Regions from separate parts of the Brevibacillus sp. FIR094 genome, predicted to be linked through region 2. Evidence: predicted binding sites of a transcription regulator. Region 2 holds the regulator's gene; each other region holds the start of a gene.

Region 1 (4,193 bases), on a different contig from region 2:
TGACAACGGAGCCTTCATGAGGGAAGCCAATTGGTTTATTCTCTACGATTTCACCGTCGCCAAAATGTCCTTTTGCTTGCTCGTTCTGTGTGTAGACGCGGATTTCCATCAGATGTTCCTCCCTTAGTACGATTGCTGGCTTACGGGTTGTGAGGAGTCACCATTAAAGCAAAACGTATGCGCCTGGACCGATCAACGCCACACCAATAACAACTGCGATTAACGTCAGGTTGTATTCGAATCCGTTTTGTGTGACCCAATATCCATTTTGACCGTGTACCTTCAGAATGGCAACCAGCATTGTGAAAGCGAGCAAAATAGCACTTGGCCAGATACCTACACCTGCTGCAAACATCAGACCGCCAACGAGTTCAGACAATCCAGCGACAAAGGCCATCGCTACGCCAGGCTTCACGCCGATGGACTCCAGCCAGCCGCCTGTTCCTTTCAAACCATAACCGCCAAACCAGCCAAACAGCTTCTGCGCACCATGCCCTGCAAACGTCAAACCGATGACCAAACGAATCAATAACAATCCAGTATCCAACACTTTTCATCTCTCCTTAATTGTTTTTAATTAGTATATCTTTATTTTGAGATATTTGTCCAAAAAGGCTGGCGGGCCTTAGAAGGATTCCGCCAGTTTTACTGCTTTTTCTACACCAGCTGCAACAATCTCAGCTGCTTTGTCTTGGAATTGGTTGTGACCTTCTACGATCACTTCCGTTACATTGCTGATGCCCCAGAAGCCCAGAACAGTGCGCATGTATTTGTTAGCCAGTTCCATTTCAGCCATAGGGCCTTCGGAATATACGCCACCACGTGCGCTCAACAGAGCTACTTTTTTGTCGCCCATCAGACCAACTAGACCTTCAGCAGTGTATTTGAATGTTTTACCTGCTTGGGAGAGGTAGTCTACATACGTGTGCAGAACTGCTGGAACCGTGAAGTTCCACATAGGGAATGCGATTACTACTTTGTCAGCATCAGCAAATTGGTTCAGGTATTTGTTTACCAGGTCAGCACCTTTTTGCTCTTCAGCAGTCAGTTCGATACCGTTTCCTGCTTTCCACATAGCAGTCAGCAAGTCATTGCCATAGTAAGGGAGGTTAGCTGCGAACAGATCCAATTCTGCGATTTCATCATTTGGATGTGTTTCTCTGTATGTTTTGGTGAAAGCTTCGTACAACTTTACACTTGTAGCCTGCTCAACTGGGCGATCGTTTGCTTTAATAAAAAGTACTTTACTCATGGAAATTTTATTCCCCTTCCGTTTAGTAAGTCACTAACTTTTAATGTGTAAATCTTGATTTTAAGATTATTACGTTTAAGATCTTTTGTCAACACTTTTTTAAAATTGTGGTGGAGAGAGGGGACTGCTCATCTAATAAGAAGCCTGAGCAGTGCGTCCCAACTTTTTTAGCAGCTCGATTGCTTGACGCTGTTCTTCTGGTGTGAGACCTTCCATCGCTTTCTCAATTGCGAGTTGATGAGGAGGGAAGATTTCGGACAAAAATTGGTGCCCTTTTTCCGTGAGCTCCGCATAAATGACGCGGCGGTCTGCCGAACAGGGCTTACGAATGAGCAGTTGCTTCTTTTCGAGTTTGTCCACAACGTATGTGATGTTTCCGCTGGAGATCAATATTTTTTCGCCAATTTGCTGCAATGGTTGAGGACCTTTATGAAATAATACCTCTAGTACCCCGAATTCAGTTGGATTAAGTCCATGCTCGCGAATGTGACGATTGGAGTGAGCGGTAACCCAGTTGTATGACCTCGATAAAACTACAAAAAGATCGAGGGGATCATTTCGCAGTGGTTTGTCAGGCATATGGACCCTCCTTTTCATCGAAATCTCGATATCTCTAATTTAAGATAATCCTACATCTCGTATTCAAATTTGTCAAATTGAGATAAAAAATAAAATGAAAAACACGCCTGTACAAACAGTTGTCTTCATGATAAACTTTTGTTTGTAAACGAGCTGTGAAAGCGAAACAGAAGAAAGGAGGATGACCGTGGAAAAAGACATGCAGATCCTTCATCATATCCGGCAAAATCCTTTTATCACGCAACAGGAGCTGGCTGATCTGATTGGCATCTCACGTTCAGCGGTAGCTGGCTACATCGCACAGTTGACCAAACGCGGGGAAATCAAAGGACGGGCTTATGTACTTCGTGATGAAGGAATGATTGCTTGTATCGGTGGAGCCAACCTGGACCGCAAAGCACGCGGCAAGCAACAGGTGCGTCTACACTCATCCAATCCAGTAACGATTATGGAATCGTGTGGAGGGGTGGCACGGAATATCGCGGAGAACCTCGGTCGTCTTGGCTGCAATACGTCACTCATCACCAGCATTGGTGAGGACAAGGAAGGCGACTGGCTCCTGCAGGAGACGAAAAAGCACGGGGTGCACATCAGCCAAGTGTGGCGACTGCCTACACAGCGGACGGGAACGTATACCGCGCTTCTCGATATTGATGGCGAGATGGTTGTTTCCTTGGCGAACATGGATATTTACGATGCTCTTACACCAGAGATGTTCGCTGAGAAATGGTCCCACATTGCAGCAGCCCACGTGGTTTTCATCGATACAAACATTCCGGCGGACTGCTTGGCCTACATCATCGAACGTTGTCGGGAGGAAAACATCCTGCTCTTCGTTGACCCGGTCTCTTCCATTAAAGCTAAGAAGCTCCCACAGCAATTGGACGGAGTAGAAGCGATTTTGCCGAATCGCGAAGAAGCTGAGCTGATGGCTGGCATGAAGATCACGACGATCGAAGAATGCGCCGAGGCTTGCCGCAAGATTAGGGAACGAGGCGTCAAGCACGTTATCGTGACCTTGGGCGAAGAAGGCATTTACTATCAATCCGAGGACGTTGAGGAGCATATGTCTCCATATCCAACGGAAGTGGTAGATGTAACAGGTGCGGGAGATGCGTTCGCGTCGGGACTCTTGTATGGCATTGTAAACGGAGAGTCTTTCCAGAGAGCGTGCCGCCTTGGATTGGCAGCATCCGCTCTGACATTGCAAACAGAGCAGTCCGTATCTCCTCTATTAAAAGCAGAACAATTGGAACTGGCCGTAGAACAATTCGAAAAGGAGCGATAAGAGATGAAACAATATTTGACTTTTACTGAGGAAGTACGCCACGCACTGGAGAACAACCTGCCGGTAGTTGCTCTGGAGACGACGATTATTTCACACGGTATGCCATATCCGCAAAACATTGAAATGGCAAAAGAAGTAGAGCAAATCATTCGCGACAACGGTGCCGTACCAGCTACGATCGGGATCATGGACGGCAAAATTAAAATCGGTTTGACTGACAGCGAGCTGGAAGAGTTTGCGACGAACAAAAATGTAGCAAAAGTAAGCCGTCGCGACTTCGCTTACATTTTGGCTAGCGGTAAAATCGGTGCGACGACAGTAGCTGCTACTATGATCGCAGCTGAGATGGCTGGCATCCACATGTTTGCAACTGGCGGTATCGGCGGGGTACACCGTGAAGGCGAAATTACTTGGGACGTATCTGCTGACCTGACTGAGCTGGCGCAAACAGATGTAGCTGTAGTATGCGCAGGTGCGAAATCGATCCTCGATATCGGCCGCACACTCGAATATTTGGAAACGCAAGGTGTACCAGTTGTGGGCTACCGCACGGATGAATTCCCATCCTTCTTCGCTCGCGAAAGCGGATTTGGTGTAGACATGCGCATCGATACACCAGAAGAAGTTGGTAAGATGATGAACACCAAATGGGATCTGGGACTCAAAGGCGGTATGATTATCGCGAACCCAGTACCAGAATCTGATGCACTGAACCACCAGGAAATCGAGGCAGTGATCCAAAAAGCCCTCGCAGAAGCAAAAGAAAACAACATTGCAGGTAAACAGGTAACGCCATTCATGCTCGATAAAGTGAAAAAGCTGACAGAAGGCAAGAGCTTGGCAACGAACATCGCGCTGGTGAAACACAATGCTGAAGTAGCTGCGAAAATCGCGGTAGCTTATCAGAAAGAAGCGAATCAAGGTAAATAAGAGAACGCGAAGATCGCCCCTTTGCTCCTGGTTATACTGGGGGCTTTTTTCATGTTATGAGTGGCTGTAGTGGAGGAGGAAGAAGCGCATTTCCGTCTACGCTTCGGCCTACGCCCCAAAAGGGGGTTAAACTGTCCGCTTTGG
Region 2 (4,193 bases):
GCAATATATTTCGGCGAATATTTCATGTCATTTTTAACGATAGATTTCATAATTCTGTTTAATTAGGTAAGTAATGTGTAACGAATGAACTGCATTCGACTAGGTGAAACTTGAAACAAGATAAACTGAATGATAAAAATCCCGTATTTATTATTGAATACGGGATTTTCATTTCCTGTATACATTCAAGCAGTAGATTTGGCTCTTTGTTCGAAAATTAATCCTTTTGCAGGAGCTGAACTCTTTGTTGTAATTCCTGTTCGGTTAACGGTTCCAATTGCAACAAGGCCTCGTATGGATCATCACCCGGAATCTGAAAGTATCGAGCAAATGCAGGCTCTGTTTTGATGCCGCTTTGCTTCAGAGCCCTGATGTGTTGGTACGCATCCAAGCCTCCTATTTCTAACAATCGTGCTTCGATTTCCATATGACGATAGGCGTTTTGCTTTTCGACAGCTACCGGTTGAGCAAACAATTCAAACCAAAAGTCAGCTGTGAAAAACGAGATAACGCACGTGGGAATACTTTTTACATCTAGGTGTGTCACTTCAAATCCGAGCAAGTAGCCAAATGCTGTACGAGCAGCCTGCTCAAACTGTTCCAGATTATGACTCTCGCAAATAATATCCAGATCGCTTTGTTTGACGTCAATGTCCAATGGGATGGTTCCGGCAAGCACTGGACGGTAATCGGATAGTACTTTCATAATGTGCGTCTGTTGAATCGCTTCCCACGCTGCTTTTTGACGCATGGTTCCTCTGCCCAAGTAAGAGAGATCATGCCAATTTCTCATGAGACTACCTCCCTGTCTACTTTCTTTTAAAATAGTTTAGACAAAAGTGAATAAGTACGCAACGAAATCGGTAATCACTCGTATACCTAAAGGAAGGGAGTGTAGTAGATGGAAATATTTTTGTGGGTAGTGGTTGTGTTATTGTTCTTGCTAAGCATCGCAGGAATTTTCTTACCCGTTTTACCTGATACGATATTACTGTGGGCGGGCTTTTTGCTCTATCACTTTTTCATTGCAGACCCGGGAGCGGGATTGCCGGCATCCTTTTGGTGGGGAATGGTCGTTCTAAGTATTCTGCTTTACGGTGCTGACTTGCTGACGAATATGTATTTCGTGAAAAGATACGGAGGGTCCAAGTGGTCGTCCATTGCTGCTGCGGTCGGAATTGTTCTCGGGATTTTCGTTTTCCCACCGTTTGGTATGCTGATCTTGCCGTTCGTATTCGTCGTTCTCGTAGAGTTGGTGGTGCAGAAGCAGTCGATGGAGCGAGCAGTGAAAGCGGGCGTAGGCTCACTGATCGGATTTTTGGGAAGTGCAGTCGTAAAAGTGATCCTGCAAGTTACGATGATCATCTGGTTTTTTATCGCCAGATAATAGATAGAAAACGAAAAGGACAGCCTAGGCTGTCCTTTTTTACGTGGAAACTAGTGAATGAGTCGATAAACACCGATGACTTTACCGAGAATGGTGACATGCTCAAGGATGATCGGTTCCATCGTGGCATTTTCCGGTTGGAGACGGAAGTGATTTTTTTCTTTGAAAAATCTTTTAACGGTCGCTTCATCTTCTTCTGTCATGGCTACGACAATGTCACCATTGTTCGCTACGTGCTGTTGGCGAACAATGACGTAGTCTCCGTCGAGAATCCCGGCATCAATCATACTGTTCCCGGAGACGCGCAGCATATAGACCTTGTCAGAAGTCACGATATTGTCTGGAAGCGGGAAGTATTCTTCCACATCCTCAATGGCTGTAATCGGTTGTCCAGCGGTTACTTTGCCGATTACTGGCACACGGACGACTGAGTCTTCGAAATTGTCTTGAAAACGATCTTCATCTGATAGCAATTCGATGGCACGAGGTTTGGTAGGATCTCGACGAATGAGGCCTTTTTTCTCCAAGCGTGCCAAATGCCCATGTACCGTTGAGCTGGAAGCTAGTCCAACAGCCTCCCCAATTTCACGTACAGAAGGCGGATATCCTTTATCACGAACTTCCTTTCGTATGAACTCGATGATGGCTTGTTGTCTACTCGATAATTTTGACATAGAAAGACACCCCTGATTTCTCGAACATATTTTCCTATATTATACCATGGGAGCTTGCGTTCGACAAACATAAGTTCGATTCATTGTTGACATGAACATATGTTCTCATTTATTATGAGGCTACTGATCAGAACATATGTTTGTGAGGAGGCCATTATTATGAATTCATTGACAGTACGTAATCGTTTCGAGAAAAAAGAAGAACGTCTTGTTCGTTTTGGTATCACGAGAGGACAAGCTCTCTTGTTTCTTATTACATTTACTCTCTTTTTTTATTTGTTGACCGAACTAGTGTTTGCTTCTTCTCCAATAGAGGATCCACAAGGCATAGAAGTAACGGTACAATCTGGAGATAGCCTATGGTCGTTAGCAGTTCAATACAATACAGACGAGCATATGGATGTTCGCGACTATATAATAGAGATTAAGGATGCGAACGGCTTAGAGAACAACAGGATTTACCCAGGTCAGACTCTCATCCTTCCCGATACTCCGTAAGTGTTCGGCTGTCTTGCGGGATCATTCGAATGTGGTATAATGAAGCGGCACTACTACAGAGTGGGAGGAACCAGCAGTGGTATCTGACGCAGAAATTAAACGCATCAACGAATTGGTCAAAAAATCGCGCGAAGAAGGTTTGACCGAAGAGGAAAAGCTCGAACAAAAAGCATTGCGCCAAAAGTACATTGACGCCGTTAAGCTTTCATTGAGAGCAAATTTGGATTCCATCCGATATGTGGAAGACCTTGAAGAAAATAAGCCAAAACAGTAAGATAACAATTACTGATACGACAGACATCCTCGCTTGACGCTAGGGTGTCTTTTTCTGTGACAAACATAAGGCATTGATAGCAAGGGAGGGAAAGCGATGGCGTGGATAGCTGTGGCGGTTGGTGGAGCAGTTGGCTCTCTTTTGCGCTACCTATTGTCTTTGCTCGCGAATCAGCCGGGATGGCCGTGGGGAACCTGGATCGCCAATGTTTGTGGATCTTTGATCATCGGCATCTTGTTCGTGCTGGGGAAAGAACGTGGCTTTTTATCTCCGACACTCTATCTCTTATTTGCAACGGGGGTCATGGGAGGATTTACGACTTTCTCTAGCTTCTCCTTGGAAGTGGTCTCTTTTTGGGGAGAAGGCCACCTATTGCGTGGCACTTTGTACGCTCTCCTCAGTTTGGGAGTCGGTCTACTTTCTTGTGCGGTTGGAATATGGTTGGCTAGGCAATGGTCCTGATGCGTTCAATGACACGATACATGTGAGGGGGAATGAATGTGAGTACACAGCATCGTGATTATGAATTGGAACAAAAAAAGCTGGATGAAACAATTTCAGCGATCGACGAAGAAATGGAGCAGCTTCGCAATGATATTCACGAGGCAACAGATGATTATGTCAAACAGGTCGTTAACTATAAAAAGGCTAAGGAATTGCGCTACCTGGAAGATCAGGGTCGAGAGAAGCCTTATTTCGGCAGAGTGGATTTCTTAAAGGATGAAATCTACGAGCTGGATCAGGTCTACATAGGAAAACGGGGAATTGTACGCAGCGATACGTTTGATTCTGTGGTCGTGGATTGGCGCGCGCCTATCGCCAGTCTTTATTATACCGGAGAGAGCAAAGAAGCGTTTTACCGGATGGGACGCGAGATCGTGCGTGGTGAAGTTCGATTAAAGCGTAATTTTGCGATCGAAGACGGAAAGATCGTAGGCATCTATGATGGAGCGGTAAAAGAAACGATTAATCGCGAAATGGGGCATCCTGACGAATTTTTGCAAGAGGGCTTCATTGATGAATTTTTGGCAGCCAATCTGAATCAAGCGAACGATAGCAGACTAAAAGACATCGTTGCTACGATTCAATCCGAGCAAAATGATATTATCCGGGCGGAAAAAGAACGGCCCATTGTTGTGCAAGGAGTAGCGGGGAGCGGAAAAACAACGATTGCTTTGCACCGACTCTCTTATTTGATTTATAACTACCAGGATTCCATGATGTCCAAAAAGTTCATGGTGTTTGCGCCTAACCGGATGTTTCTTACCTATATATCCGAGGTTTTACCTGAGCTGGGAGTCGATGATGTTCAACAGTCTACCTTTGTAGATTGGGCAGCGCGTCTTGTGAAGCCTCTGCT
Region 3 (4,193 bases), on a different contig from region 2:
TGAACAAGTGTTTCAGGAAAAAGCTTACTACAATCTGTATTTCGGTAAATATTGTTTAATTTTTCGTAGAACATATGCCTCCTTCTCCCTTCCATCTCTTGTCATGCCATAATAGTATTGTATGATCATAGTATCTTCTCTGGCTTCAAGTTTTACAAGTACGTAGCTATCCTTAGCGTTCGTAGTATACCAATGGAATCCAGCCTCCTGCATCTCCTGTTCTTTAAAAATTAATTCTTTAAGATGCCAGTAAACCTTCGATCCGTATATGGGATTAAAGTCATCAGTTCTTGAAGATGCACGTGTAAAATCTCCCTCCTTAAAAACAAATCGAAAGACCCAGCCCTTTTCAAAAAATGAATTTTTAAAAGTCTTGCTAAGATCTTGATAAACCACGGCTTTTATTTGCTGTACATAATCTTTTGCAACTTTCTTTACCTTCATTTCCGTTAGGAATTTAACTATTTTTTCGTCAGTTCCACTTGGAACTTTACTTTCGAGAAGTCCTTCAGCATCAAGACTGAGTTCTTTAAATAACTGAAAAATAGTTTTCTTAGCAGCTGTTTCATTAAGGCTAATAAATCTGTGATTGAATGGTAGACGGTCTAACAATGCCTTTATTCTAGTGATGATAACTTTCTTTTCTATTCGTGATTTTTCCAGAGTGTTGAGGTTAAATTTTACGATGAGATATTTATTTACCAGATCAAATGTAATGCCTACGAAAAAATTAATGTTTCCTCGTCTGCTTGTGATTGTTGTTACTTTAATGAGTAAATGTAGGTTATTCATTACTCCATCTATATGCTCTAATCGCGTTGAACATAATTCATAATCGGTGGTAGCCAATTGTTTATTTAGTAAACCGTTATAGAGGAATGAAGGGTGCTTCGACAAATGTTCATGAGCATCTAATACTGAAAGTTTTGTTTTACTAAACAAACTGTCGTATTCGTAAATTTGATGATAGTTATTATTAGCATAAAAAAGTTCATTGAATAAATACTGATCAAAGATTTCAGGAGTTAAACGACTCTTAGGATTATTAAATTCAGACTGAATAATTCGCACATATGGAGAGTAATCATTTCTGTTTTTGGTTTGTGTGTTTTTCTCAATATCCTTTACTTCGTAACTTTTAAGGAATTTTTTGAGGTTAATTTTTGTGATATTTCTAAGTGTCGCTTCTGATAACATTATAACGTTCCCCCGATTGCGATTTGTTGATAATTATCTTGCCTTATTCAAACCACTTGATATATCCAAACCCACCCTTCGACCGCGCAACTGCATCCACCTTCTCTGGGAAGAGCAAGGATAAGCGATAATACACAAATTCTTCTGAAACAAGAAATATGTCAGTCGTCAGCTTAAACACTATGAATAAGAAAATTCCACTGACAATGGGGATTAATTACCGCATTATTGTTGCATCTGACATAAGTTTTGTTAGGGCTATAAGCATTCCTCTTAGAATAGGCATATTTTAGCAGTTACACGTATAATACTGTTTAATAGGTAAAAAATCCGTCGCATTGTGTCGAAAATTAGGAATGTTATCATATTTACTTTTAAGTAATGGAGAAAAAGAAAAAACCTGCTATATAAGCAGGGGAAAGTTAGATTACAGCAAGTTTTAATTTATCGTGTATTTTCTGTAATCGCTCTACGCATAGTTGTGGTGTCACTTTAAACCGATCCGATAAAATGTCTAAGATATCGGGCTGGTTGAAATCATATCCGGTAATCATATGGAGTGGCAATGCAGCATACCTCGTAAAATTCCTAGCATCCCATTCCTGTAGCTCACGAAAGGCAGCCGGCATCATTAGTTGGCGTCCGGAATGACGGAGAATATGACAAAGCTCATGATAAAAATGCTCCCTTTGCATAAGTGAAGGGAGTCGTGTGTCTATCGTTATACTTTTGAAGCGGCCAAACTCATATGCCATTGATGGGATTTCTTTGTAAAAGAGATGGATGCCTAGTGATCTTGCTATACGATGTTCATCTAGTTCGTCAGGTGTGTTTATCCCTAGCCGTTTGTAAAATTGACTTATCCAAATTTCGAGTGGAGTAGGAGAGTAGGGCAATTTCAATAAAAAACCTCCTAGGAACGTTTGTTCTCATTTCATAATCTTACCATTTTTTATCGGTTACTACTAGTGACAAACTATGTATAATTACTGGAAGAAAATTCTGTTTATTAAGTCATCAGGTAAAGACCGCAGGGAGTAAGAGGGGGAACAGCAAATGAAGCTTTTAGGTTTAGAAATTAAGTCTAATTAGGGATTTTATGAGAAGTCTTGCATAATAAGAAAAGAACGTTAACCCATTTTAGTTAACGTTCTTCTTGATTCACTGTAAGAGAGTCGATACCTTCGAGTCAATCTCGGTAATCAATTCCAAAGTACTTTTTGAATTATGGATATTTTTGCACAAATCGAACTTAAATACTTTTTTGTTCCTACAGCTCATAATATGCGGAAAAGTCTTTTTAAATTGATGATAAACTGCATCGATCTTTTGTTTGCCGTTTAGAATCAAATCGATTCTTTCAGTGTCTCTAATTTGGCTAAGAAGGGTTGCACCTTTTATCCAGATTTCATCAGTTAAACACACTCCTTTATTAGTAATAAAACATTTTAATTTTTCAGCATTTACTTGGTTAACATCATTATCCCACCACTCTTTATGTTCAATGCCATAAGATTCCAGAGGGAAATTCCAATCGTTATCAATTTTAATTAGGCTACCTATAATGATTGGACTTATTGAATCAATTGCGTCATGTATAATCTTTTCAGAGGAGATCTGAGGGCTGTTTACCAATCTAAGGTCCTCTATAGTACTATCAATAACTTCCTTACATGTTAAATAGTTTTCCATGTTGTAGTAGTGAGTATAAATAAGATTTTCATTGTCAGTTATCAATTCATCCTTATATCGTTCGAAGTCTGAATCTAGAATTGCAATATATCTAAAAGGGAGGCCTGCTTGCATATTTTTCTCTATGTCATTCTTACAGTTACCAACCACAAAATCCATCAATTCCCAATTCACTTCACTTTTCTTCAACAAATGACCATATACTTGAATGTCTGTCGAACCTTCGACTATTAAAGCAGGGATAGGATGCTTCTCCAATAGTGTAGTGTTAATTTTCTCTTCTATAGTCAAATAAAAGTCTGTCATTATTCGTCGTCCTCCGGACCGAGTTCTCGTACATTATCGCGATAGTTGGAGATTATGAAGGGGGAATGTGTTGAAATAATAAATTGAGTACCTTCTTGTTCAGAAACTAGAGAACGGATAAACTTACGTTGCCAACTTATGTGCAATGAGAGTTCTGGCTCGTCTATAATAACGATCGATCCCGGAGTTAGTGCAAGCCGTGTATAAACAAACAAGGCAACCAACTGTTTTTCACCAGCAGATAAATCTTCATAATATAGCCTTTCTTCGTCTTTAAGAAAGGTTATCTGTCCATCTTTAATTTCAATTTCCTTTTTAATAAAACGGCTCAAGTTTTGGGTAATATTTAAAAACGGGGCTTTAAATTTATCAATTTCAGAAGTAACATCATGATACATTTGTACAAAACCGTTAAGTCTATCAAGGGACTCAGTTATTCGTATGTATTTATTAACAGAATCTACAGAATCTATATCCATTTTTTCAGATTGTCTTCTAGATTGCTTCGTAGGCCGCTTTTCGGAGGGGATTCCATTTAAATAATCTTTGGCCCAACTCACATTATCAGCATAATTAGAAATGGCTTTGAGAGAATTGCGATCCGTATCATCTATTAAACCAGTACGTTGAAATACTTCTTCTAAAATTATTATAAATTTCTGGCGATCAAACTCGTTAAGAGCTATTACGTTTCTTTGAATACTTGGTACATCAAGTAGAGAGAACAAGAAGTTTTTAACTAGTGAGTTTAGTTTTTCCTTTTCAATTTGAGTGACTTCTCCCCATTTTTTAAGAACTACGGTTTTTATATCTTTATTAGATATACCAATTATTGAACCACCCATTCTTGCAATTAAAACATCCTCTACAATATGACGAGGTAAATGATCTAATCCTCTATTTATCTTAAGTAATGGCTCCCAAAGTAATTCAAGAAAATCCGTCTCTAGTCGACGATAGGTTGGGAAGTACAGGGAACTTACTTCATAAAAAAATAA
Region 4 (4,193 bases), on a different contig from region 2:
GCATATACTGCTAAACGTACCAAAATAACAACACCTCGCAGGGATAGGGAATGTACGTTCTTGTAATTTTTAAATAAAATACACACTCCTTGATATACGGCGGGTGTGTATTTACTTGTTCTCTCGTATTTGGGCTCTTTGTAACGCAAGTCTGATGACTAAGCCAGTAAGACTCACAGTATAAAATGTTGCAAATAAGAACAGGAATAACTCAAGAGAGAGAAAGAAAGGTATAAAGCAGTTTTGTTTCAATGCTTGTAGTATCAACAGGATTAAACATGTGACAATGTTAGCTGACCATAATACAACTGCAAACCAGAATGGGAATAAATATTTTTGTAAAAGCTGTTTTTCCAACATTACTGGCAAAAGCGATTGATGAAAAAGGGTGATAGTAAGTGTAAGAGCTGCTATCACTATGCCAAATATTGCTGCCGAGGCACCTAGTAAGGTACCAGATAGCAAGGAAGAGAGAGAAATGAAATCACTTCCCTCTGACTTATTTCGTACAATGAAAATGATAAAGCTTGTTGTAAATATAATAGCCCAGTAAAACGACCATGTTTTAAATTCTCTAAAGCGTACGATTTTAAGGAGACCAAGAAAAGTTGTAGATTCATACGTTAATTGAGTAACTTTAGATTTTGAAGGGCCATTAGACATCTATATCTTCGCCTCCCTTTACTTTAGATTTTATATCCATGATAAATTTATAAAGTCGGGAAAGCAAACGTTCCTGGTCAGGTTCATGTATTTGAATGTATCTGACTTCATTACTGGAAGAAAATTTACGTGATTTTTTTTCAATAATGGACTCTTTGCGTTTCCCTTTTCTTACATATTCATCGAAGCCACGAACAGCTACTTCTCCATAACCTGATTCTACTAAAGAAATTCCATTTTCAAGGGTGCGAGTAAATTTTGTGGCATCTGGGCTCACCGAATCAATTATTTTTAGTCCATCTGGGTTTACCAATTTTATATCTAGAGTTTTAAGTCCAGCGTCATCTATTATCGATTGATATATGTTATACTCCTCTTCTCCTGGGTTTGGATGAATTAGCTCAAATTTAATACTTGTTACCTTTTGTATGGATAGGACTTCATTTCTAATTTTGTGTGGGATCGGGACCGGCTTCACAATAACTTCACCTACTAAAGGATCTCTGCTTAATAGTATTCTAAATAAGTCCCTAAAGTCGGATGCAGAAATTTCACTTGTGCTCTCATGAGCAAGTATTTCGCCAACCGGATCATAAACAAAAAAAGCTGTCTTTGCTAACTCATGCTCTGTTTGCTGCAATTGGGTAGAAGACCCAATCTTAAATTTTTGTTTTACATGTCTTGATTTTGTTACATTTCCAATGATTAAATTCTTTCCTTCAAATGATATCTCAGCATAATCAGTGAATGACCAGTTCCATGAGCGCAGTTTGATTTCTCGCGGGTTTAATATGACTCTTGGTATATGCACTAGGATTAATTCTTTAAGATTTGGACTAAGAATATTTCCATGAATATTAACTTTTGCAGCATAGAAAACCCTACGGGACATGAGCCATCACCTTTCCTAACCAATCATTTTAATAATAGTCGATGCTAGAAACTATTAACTCAATAATAATAGTGTTTCCTTGCAAAGACAGTCGTAAAATGTCGAAGATTAGGAAAAAGGTCACGAATCATACGGACTTAGTTCATCAAATAAGACAAATGCTCCCTATGCGTTAAGTAGAAAGGTCATACTGCCTGATATTTTACCTTCTCACGAATTCTTCTCACCCTCTCTATACATAGCTCTGATGTAATCTTAAACTGCTCCGATAATACATCAACGATCTCTGGCTGCCTAAAATCATAACTTGTCAGCATGTGCAGGGGCAGTGCAGCATACCTGGTAAAATTCCTTGCATCCCATTCCTGTAGTTCACGAAAGGCAGCGGGCATCATTAGTTGGCGTCCGGAATGACGGAGGATATGGCATAGCTCATGATAAAAATGCTCCCTTTGCATAAGTGAAGGGAGTCTTTTGTCTATCGTTATACTCTTGAAGCGCCCGAATTCATATGCCATTGATGGAATCTCTTTGTAAAAGAGATGGATGCCTAGTGATCTTGCAATACGCTGCTCTTCTAATTCGTCAGGTGTTTTTATCCCAAGTTTTCTGTAAAAGTGGCTTAACCAGGATTCAAGTGAGGTAGGAGAGTAGGACAGTTTCATCAGATCACCTCTTAGGAACGTTTGTTCTTATTGTATGATCCTACCATGTGCTTAGTCTTCTTACTAGTGACAATAAATTGTATAATTTCTGGATGGATGACCAATTGGAGGAGAAATATATGATGATTGGGAAATGGTCGATCGATGTGATGTATGGACCAGGTGCTCAGGAAGATACAGAGATTGTTTTCTTACCAGACGGAACGGGATGGATTGCATTCTTTCACTATGAGTTATGTGAGTTAGAGACTTTTCGTTGGAGAAACAATGAAAACGGCAGTATTAGAATCAGAGGAGAAATATATCAAACGATAGGTGAACCACAGGAGAAATCAAATTTAGAAATAAATGAGCTGTTCTATATGGTTAAACTAGAAAATACTCCCTCAGGTGAGGAAATGAAGGTGATCACATTTTCTAAACCGATATGGTGTAATGAACAAAAATTTGGCTTGTTAACAGATAGCATTGAAAATGAGAAACTACCGTCATATAAAAACGAAGCGGAGAGTATAAAACAACTTATTCAATTCCTGCCCTTTGATACTCCCGAAATACTTCAAAATGATGCAATCGAAAAACTAAAACATGCTTCAGAAGAATATTTGGACATGTTAATACAACCTTTGGATAAATCATATTGGGATAATGCAGCAGTAGTATTATCTAGCATAGAGCATCAACGTTTAAAAGGGCATATACCAAGTCTTCTAATGTGGTTACAAGATATGAACTGGCCGGGTGCTAAAGTAATCGCAAAAGTACTGGTTGAAATGAGGGAGCTGGTCATTCCTCATTTAAGACCGATTTTACTCGGCAATGATGTATTGTGGATTTATTGGATATTGATAGGACTGGTGAAACATTGGCCTACAGAATTGGTTCTTGAGTTGAAAGATGAGCTTATAATCCTTTCAAACAGGCAATCACAAGAGGAGATTGATGTGATTGCTAGTGAGATCCTAATACAGCATCGTCTACTGTAAATTGAGCTGGAAAGGTGGGCTCAGCAAATGAATCTTATCGATATTCAGATAAAATTTAGCGAGGTTTTAAAAAAGAAACTAAGCATCGAGGAATTCGAACAATGGGTGTATGTTACTCCAGAGATTGAAGAGCATTATGGGCTGGCCGTTTACCTGGAGCTTATTAGCCTGAATTTCAAAAGGAAATATATGGATCTGAATTTTTACGGCGGTAATACCTTTTGGAGATCGTGAGTACCTCACAATCAAAGAGGAACTAGTTATTGTTGCAAGTGTGTATTTGGCCAACAGAAAGTGCAGAGTTTGGTCATGAGCGATATTCACGGATATGTAGTTAAATTTCTTAATTATGCAAGGTTTTACATGGGGTCTAAAAGGGCATCATTACTTGTGAGAAGGTGTCAAGGGTTTACAACGGAACTAAGAATCTTGCCCTCCTCTTGAATTTTGATTGAGATTTTAAAGTCAAAAGGGAGGCGCTTTTATGATTGGCCTCCCGTTTATTAATGTATTAGTTTATTTTTTAATACAATTATGTTCTCATCGAGGCTGTCAATTGCTTTTCTAGATAGCGTTTTCGCTTCCTCAATCAGTGATGATATTTCTGTGGAGTTCTTTGAGGATTTAATTACAGAAATTTGCCTGTAAATATTACAGAGGTTCAAAAATTCTTCGTCTGTTATTTCAGGTCCTAAATTCGGAGAGCAGTTTAGCCATTGAGTGTTTTGTAAATGAGTATCTATGATGTTGTGATGCTCTTCGGTAGGAGAGTAAGGAATGAGAGAATCAAGGACTAAATTATTATAGCTTATTTCTTCACGTATAAGCCTCATCATGGTATAAGTAGTTCTTACAGATTGCTGATAAATGTGTTCAGTTCCTTTTTTCACTTGGTATCCAGCAACAAGAAAGGCAACAATACCACCAATGATTCCTCCAGAAATGTTTCCTAAGGAGCTAATGGTGGTGTCTAACCATGAGTTGTTT

Evidence for each region. Region 2 encodes LexA, which represses DNA repair genes until DNA is damaged. Its sites were predicted from a motif close to CGAACATATGTTCG; they were not measured.
Region 1: the regulator LexA is predicted to act here: its motif matches at 1,963-1,976, upstream of ACQ5DJ_RS21985 (carbohydrate kinase).
Region 3: the regulator LexA is predicted to act here: its motif matches at 2,114-2,127, upstream of ACQ5DJ_RS23605 (ImmA/IrrE family metallo-endopeptidase).
Region 4: the regulator LexA is predicted to act here: its motif matches at 2,235-2,248, upstream of ACQ5DJ_RS23635 (ImmA/IrrE family metallo-endopeptidase).

What each region holds. Positions count from the first base shown of each region.
Region 1 covers NZ_JBEAES010000028.1:50,322-54,514, reverse strand. The annotation lists gene ACQ5DJ_RS22005 (pirin family protein) at 1-109, opposite strand, end outside; gene ACQ5DJ_RS22000 (DoxX family protein) at 164-550, opposite strand; gene ACQ5DJ_RS21995 (FMN-dependent NADH-azoreductase) at 626-1,252, opposite strand; gene ACQ5DJ_RS21990 (MarR family winged helix-turn-helix transcriptional regulator) at 1,385-1,831, opposite strand; gene ACQ5DJ_RS21985 (carbohydrate kinase) at 2,019-3,119, shown strand; gene ACQ5DJ_RS21980 (pseudouridine-5'-phosphate glycosidase) at 3,123-4,049, shown strand.
Region 2 covers NZ_JBEAES010000007.1:222,257-226,449, reverse strand. The annotation lists partial or broken gene ACQ5DJ_RS08200 (TetR/AcrR family transcriptional regulator) at 1-38, opposite strand, end outside; gene ACQ5DJ_RS08195 (DUF4269 domain-containing protein) at 218-793, opposite strand; gene ACQ5DJ_RS08190 (DUF456 domain-containing protein) at 902-1,387, shown strand; gene lexA (transcriptional repressor LexA) at 1,438-2,061, opposite strand; gene yneA (cell division suppressor protein YneA) at 2,221-2,559, shown strand; gene ACQ5DJ_RS08175 (DUF896 domain-containing protein) at 2,636-2,833, shown strand; gene crcB (fluoride efflux transporter CrcB) at 2,930-3,295, shown strand; gene ACQ5DJ_RS08165 (HelD family protein) at 3,334-4,193, shown strand, end outside.
Region 3 covers NZ_JBEAES010000033.1:12,837-17,029, reverse strand. The annotation lists gene ACQ5DJ_RS23615 (hypothetical protein) at 1-74, opposite strand, end outside; gene ACQ5DJ_RS23610 (hypothetical protein) at 28-1,197, opposite strand; gene ACQ5DJ_RS23605 (ImmA/IrrE family metallo-endopeptidase) at 1,620-2,099, opposite strand; gene ACQ5DJ_RS23600 (DUF4435 domain-containing protein) at 2,359-3,195, opposite strand; gene ACQ5DJ_RS23595 (AAA family ATPase) at 3,195-4,193, opposite strand, start outside.
Region 4 covers NZ_JBEAES010000033.1:17,728-21,920, reverse strand. The annotation lists gene ACQ5DJ_RS23650 (recombinase family protein) at 1-23, opposite strand, end outside; gene ACQ5DJ_RS23645 (hypothetical protein) at 112-663, opposite strand; gene ACQ5DJ_RS23640 (hypothetical protein) at 656-1,555, opposite strand; gene ACQ5DJ_RS23635 (ImmA/IrrE family metallo-endopeptidase) at 1,741-2,220, opposite strand; gene ACQ5DJ_RS23630 (DUF5071 domain-containing protein) at 2,340-3,206, shown strand; gene ACQ5DJ_RS23625 (hypothetical protein) at 3,234-3,440, shown strand; gene ACQ5DJ_RS23620 (hypothetical protein) at 3,710-4,193, opposite strand, start outside.